Regions from separate parts of the Paenibacillus sp. JNUCC32 genome, predicted to be linked through region 2. Evidence: riboswitches for the same ligand, from Rfam matches in the RefSeq annotation. Region 2 holds a riboswitch; the other holds the start of a gene.
The links. A riboswitch is a leader RNA that binds a small molecule or an ion and turns the genes downstream of it on or off. The one in region 2 is predicted to bind FMN.

Region 1: another riboswitch for FMN. It lies ahead of ribD (bifunctional diaminohydroxyphosphoribosylaminopyrimidine deaminase/5-amino-6-(5-phosphoribosylamino)uracil reductase RibD); the one in region 2 lies ahead of JNUCC32_RS18870 (DMT family transporter).

The regions. Positions count from the first base shown of each region.
Region 1 is NZ_CP062260.1:3,254,125-3,257,243, reverse strand. Features, by position in the region: gene JNUCC32_RS14620 (peptidylprolyl isomerase) at 1-272, shown strand, start outside; gene JNUCC32_RS14615 (acyl-CoA thioesterase) at 348-749, opposite strand; FMN riboswitch at 950-1,133, shown strand; gene ribD (bifunctional diaminohydroxyphosphoribosylaminopyrimidine deaminase/5-amino-6-(5-phosphoribosylamino)uracil reductase RibD) at 1,401-2,501, shown strand; gene ribE (riboflavin synthase) at 2,522-3,119, shown strand, end outside.
Region 2 is NZ_CP062260.1:4,190,012-4,193,130, forward strand. Features, by position in the region: gene JNUCC32_RS18865 (RNA polymerase sigma factor) at 1-162, opposite strand, end outside; gene JNUCC32_RS18870 (DMT family transporter) at 376-1,356, opposite strand; FMN riboswitch at 1,491-1,657, opposite strand; gene JNUCC32_RS18875 (choice-of-anchor I family protein) at 2,245-3,119, opposite strand, start outside.

The DNA.
Region 1 (3,119 bases), 940 kb from region 2:
CTCAAGGCGGATGTCCGCAGGGAACGGGGACCGGCGGACCGGGTTATACCATTAATTGCGAGATCAATCCTAACAAGCACGAGCGCGGAAGCTTGGCCATGGCGCATGCCGGCCGGAACACCGGCGGAAGTCAGTTCTACGTGTGCTACGAGCCGCAGCCTCATTTGGACGGACAACATACCGTATTTGGCAAAGTCGTTGAAGGCATGGAGTATGTGGATGCATTCAAAGGCCGCGACAAAATGGAAAAAGTAGAAGTGTACGAAGCATAATACATTCAGCTTCATGCAAAAACAGGCTCACCCTCAGAGGTGAGCCTGTTTTTTATGGCCGCGGCAAAGGGCGGATTACGCAGGGGCTGGGAACAATCGGCGGAGTTCTTCGGGGACGGGCCGGCTTTTACGTGAGGTTACATCCATCGCCACGCTGGTAACGATGGCATCCGCGCAAAGCTCATGCTGTTCGTTGTATATCCGCTGGGCCATGACGTAACTCGTGCGGCCCATGGATTCGGGTTCCGTCACGACGGTCAGCCGTTCGCCTTGGCCGCACTCCTTGCGGTAATTGATATTAATATTGACGGTGACGGTCTGGACCCCGAGCCGTTTCAGCACATCATACCGCAGATCTCCCGCTTCGTACCATTCCTCCCGACCCCACTCCAGGTATTCGAGGTATTTTGCATTGTTTACATGTCCGTTGACGTCGATCTCCGTGGGACGGACGATAATGTCCAGCGAAGTTTTCATCGTGGCTCGCTCCTTTTCAACTGCTACTTATCTCCTTGCTACCCTACTTAACTGTTCTCCCTTCGGGAAGCATTCTCCTTCAAAAGTCCATGCTAATGACAGCATTAAAGTTATGTGCTTTAAAAAAGTTAGTTGATTTTTCTTGCAATTTTCAAAAGGGGGTGATAAGATTCTTCATAAGATCAAACAATTTCATAGGTTTAATCCTTCGGGGCAGGGTGAAATTCCCTACCGGCGGTGATGAACGCAGTTATTGAGCTTATCGAAGCAGAGTGCTGCGTCTTAGTCCGTGACCCGGATATGAATGTGACGTTACACATCGTATGCGGTGGACCTGGTGCAAATCCGGGACCGACAGTATAGTCTGGATGGGAGAAGGAGTGAGAGACACATAAGCAGCACATGTTATTGTGTCTTTGCGCACAGCGTGACATGCGTTATGTGCAGGTTTTCACATGCGATTCAAAGCTGTGACGGCGTTTTTTTGGTGTCGCCTGTTACGGATTTGGGTCGCTTGTTATACGCGAAATCTGCATTCATGACGGTTATTTATCGTGTCAATGATTAACTTCCATCAAGCCCTGTTAAGGATTCTTCGGAATCTTTGGCCGGGCTTTTTTGTATGAACGTTGGGAAAGGGGCATGTTTAGCATGGATATCGTCAACGATGAATTCTATATGTCACTTGCGCTGGATCTGGCTGAACGTGCGCAGGGCCAAACCGGGATCAACCCGGTAGTCGGCTGCGTCGTCGTTAAGGACGGCGCTCTCGCTGGGGTGGGCACGCATTTGGAACGCGGAACGCCGCATGCCGAGGTTCATGCCCTGAATATGGCCGGGCCGAAAGCGGCAGGCAGTACCGTGTACGTGACATTGGAGCCCTGCAGTCACTACGGCGCTACGCCGCCTTGCAGCGAGAGGCTTATCGCCGAGGGCGTTCGGCGGGTGGTTGTGGCCTGCGAGGACCCGAATCCCCTCGTGGCGGGCAGAGGGATTCAGATGCTGCGCGCAGCGGGAATCGAGGTTGAAACGGGTATCCTTAAAGATCGCGCTCTTCGCCTGAACGAAGCCTTTATTAAATTCATTACGACGGGCCGGCCCTTCGTGACGTTAAAGACGGCGAGCACGCTGGACGGCAAGATCGCATCGAAAACCGGGGACAGCAAGTGGATCTCCAATGAAAAATCCCGGGAGCTTGTGCATACGCTGCGCCATCGCCATCAAGGCATCATGGTCGGCGTGTCTACGGTTATCGCGGATAACCCGAGCCTGACGACTCGGCTTGGCGTTGAGGGGCTCCACCCGGTCAGGATCATCGTGGATTCGAGCCTGAGGATACCGCTCGACAGCCATGTCGTGTCAGACGGATTGGCGCCCACCTGGATCTTGACGACGGAGCAGGCGGATGTTACGAAGCGGTCCGAGTTGGAAGAGCTTGGTGCTCAGGTCATCCCCTGCGGACCTGGACCGCGGGTGGATCTAAAGGGAGCGCTGCTGCAACTGGGACAAAAGGGGGTCGCCTCGATATTGCTGGAAGGCGGCGGTACGCTTAATGGCTCGATGCTGGAGCAGAAGCTGGTGGACCGGCTCATCCAGTTTATCGCCCCCAAAATCATCGGCGGGTATGATGCGCCGGGAAATTACATGTTCAGCGGTTATGAACAGATGAACCAAGCGATTTCGCTGACAGGACTTGAGACCGAAAGACTGGGCGACAATATCTACGTCACCGGCATTCCGGTCTGGAAATAAGCGAGAAAGGAGGGAAGCCTGTGTTTACTGGATTGGTCGAGGAGATCGGCGAGATGCGGCGTATCGGGCGCCAAGGGGAGGCCATGCTGCTGAGCATTTCCGCTAACCGGATTATGGACGATCTGAAGCTGGGCGACAGCGTATCCGTAAATGGCGTCTGCTTGACGGCTACAGCGATCGACAAGGGCGTATTTACGGTTGACGTTATGCCGGAAACCTATAGAAACACGAATCTCAAGGAGCTGCAGCCGGGCGGGAAGGTTAATTTGGAACGGGCGATGGCAGCCGGAGGGAGATTCGGAGGCCATATCGTTCAGGGACACGTGGATGGCATCGGCGTCATTCGGAGCGTAAAGTCCGATCAGAATGCAGTGGTATACGAGATTTCGCCCGCGAATGGGGACGTATTCAAATATATCATTCCGAAAGGCTCGGTCACGCTGGATGGAATCAGCTTGACCGTTGTCAAAACGACGGATTCCTCCTTTACGGTGTCCATCATTCCCCATACGCTGGCGGAGACGGTGCTCGCTTATAAAAAAGCGGGCGACACGATTAATATCGAATGCGACATTTTAGGGAAATATGTAGATCACCTGCTGCATTACGGTTCGGAAG
Region 2 (3,119 bases):
CAGCACGTCCCCGGTGATCTCCTCCACATCGAAGGAATTAAACCGCCCTCCTGCCACCTTAGCAACCACCGCGGCTATGTAGCGTGAATAGCGGTCAACCAATGTTTCAAAACATCGCGGATCTTTCCTCGCTAGCCCATCCAGCAATGTCTGATCCTCCATGGGATCCTCCCCCTCTTATATAATCATCTCTGTTGGTAGAACCAAGCCACAAATCCCGTGCTACTATATAAGACACCTTTAATTCCGGAAACCCTACACATCTTTTGAAAAAATAATCGTTTCGCCATGCAAACGGATTGGAGTAGCTTTGCTTGGAGTAACGGCAAAAAAAGCCGACCCCATCGGATCGGCTTTTTCTACAAACGTATGATTTTATTGCAATTGCGGAGAAGCCTCGGATTGCTGTCTCGATATGATGAACAGCACGATCCAAATCAGCAGGAATCCTAGGAGCTGAGGCCCTGTCACGATTTGCTGGAATACAATCCAGTTGATGAGCACGCCCACCATGGGAAAACTCAATTCAGCCAGCGTTGCGACAGAGGCTTTGGTCGTGGTCAGCCCTTTATAGTACACCAGCAAGCTCAGCAGACCCGGCAGCAGTGCCTGCCCGATCAGGTTCAGCGATACCAAGGCAAAGGCGCCTGTGCCCCATGCCGGCATATTCCAAGCTGCCCCTTCGCTCCAAGTAATGACGGTCAGGAGCGGCAGCGCGAGCACGAAACGAAGCGAGGTTACCGTCTCATACTTCAGTTTGCCTACCATCAAGCGTCCCATGACCGTTGAGCCGCCCCATAAGGCTGCTGCGCCTAAGGACAGGAGGCTGCCGACTTGAACAAACTCGTTCCAATGGCCGATCGGCAGGGTTAAGCCGAAGGTGAGTAAATACGTGCCTGCCAAAGCGATGATAAGCAGGATCCCGAAATGGCGCGGAAGCTTCTCTTTCAGAAGCAGGCTGGCCAGAATGATGGCAAACAGCGGCTGCAGCTTCTGCAGCAGCAGGACGGCATTCAGATTGCCGCTCGACAGCCCCATCGTGAACAATACGGTAGCCAATGCCGAACCGCCCCAGGATATAAACAGCAGTGCGCCGACATGATTCCAGCCCAGGCTCTTAAGTTCCTCCCGGTTCTTCCACAATACAGGAATCGCAATCAAGGAAATAATGATATGTTCGAGCAAAACGATCTGAGCCGAAGTCAGATTCTTGAGCAGAATGACCCGAAATAACGGGTCAACGCCCCACAGGGCGGCCCCCAAAACAACGAGCCAGAACCCTCCTTTAAAACGTCGACTTGCCTGTGTGTCGGAACCATAAGGTTTCACCTTGATCCCGGTATTCATATTACTCATCTTGCCCTCTCCTGTCTTGAATACGGAGGTCTTACTAGCAGAAAGCCCCCGTCATCGGCATGGCCGACGTATACGGGGGCTGATCAAATAAGCCTGCGCCAAAATGGAATATTCGCATTCACGGCAAACTCATCTTTGATCTTCTCCCATCCGGACTTTACCGTCGGCCTTGGAATTGCACCAAGTCAGTCGCTGCATTCATGTTGGATACAGAACGCAGAGAGTCGCGGGCTTGGGTTCGTTCGCGAAGGAACGAACCATCACCGCCGGTCAGGAATTTCACCTTACCCCGAAGATCCATATTCATGTTTTATTTTGTAATGCCTTAATCACTAATTAACCGATAATTCCTATAAACTTAGTTGTTATATTGAAATTATAACATGAATCCTTTCATGTAAATACATCTATTTTCAAAATAAACGAAATTAGACTTGAATACAATGAAAAATCTCACGTTCATCCAATACTTACTGAGAATTATACAGCAAGTATCAATTTGTTACCAGCATGATTTTTTACCATCTTCACGGTTTATCTCGAATAGCTCCAGCGCTTCCTCGGTATTAAGGCTCATTCCGCCCCCATAAGACTTAGATAACAGTCGAGAAGCACTTTCCGCAACTGTTTCCTCCGATTCCTTCGTCTCACTCAGCAATACTTTGCTTCCAATATGTATATTCAGATTCAATGCGCATGAACTCCATCCTTATCAGATCCTTATCAGATCGTTATCAGGTCGTTATATCCATCCCTTAATAAATGTATCGGATGCCTGATCGCTTCGCTTTAACCGGTTGCCATCTGCCTGAGTATGCAAAAAGACCGCCCTCAAGGTTTCAATCCACCTTAAGGACGGTCTAATCATGAAATGCTATCCTGCTTCGATCAGTTCATAAACTTCAACGCTGTCAAAGTACGCTTCAGTACGAGTGCTGCTTGCGCACGTGTGACCGAATCGAGTGCTCCGAAATTGCCTTGGTTGTCACCCTGTACGATGCCTTGCTTAGTAAGACTGGCCACATGGGCAGCCGCCCAAACCGGAATGGATGCCTGATCCTTGAATCCGGCCACGGCATTCGCACCCTGGTTGGATAGGTCTGCCGGATTCACCGCCTCCATGGCCCGGGTGATCATTACAGCCATTTCCGCTCGGGTCATGCTGGCATTCGGCGAGAAGGCACCGCCGTTGCCGCCCTCGATCAAGCCGTAGCGCGAGGCTGCGCCAATCTCGCCGGCATACGCGGAATGATCCTGAACATCCTTGAATGCACCGCTCTCGATGACCGGGCTGAGACCCATCGCACGGACGAGCATGGCCGTAAATTCAGCTCGCGTGATCGCCTTGCCCGGTGCATAGGAGTCCGCGTTGACTCCGTTCACGAGCAGCTTGGAAGCCATGGACTCGATTTCCGATTGCGCCCAGTGGCCGTCAAGATCCGCAAACGTCTTCTTGTATTGCAGCAGCGCATAAACGCCGTTTCCGGCATGCTTGACTTCGATCGCCGCTTTACCGTTCCATGTCGTCCTTACGGCCGGTACAAACTGGAAAGTCCCCGCCGCTTCGTCATAAATGACGGCAGCAAGCGAATCCGGATTCATCCCTGTCGGCAGCGGCATGATACGGCTGATGACGCGCTTCCCGAAATCCTTCAGTTCCTGCTCTGCGCCAGGCGCTCCAACCGCTGCGCCGAACCGCAGTCCTCCATTGGCTGCCAACGAGGCGCCCATGGAAGTGGCCTTGCTTGTCATAGCGTCCGCTA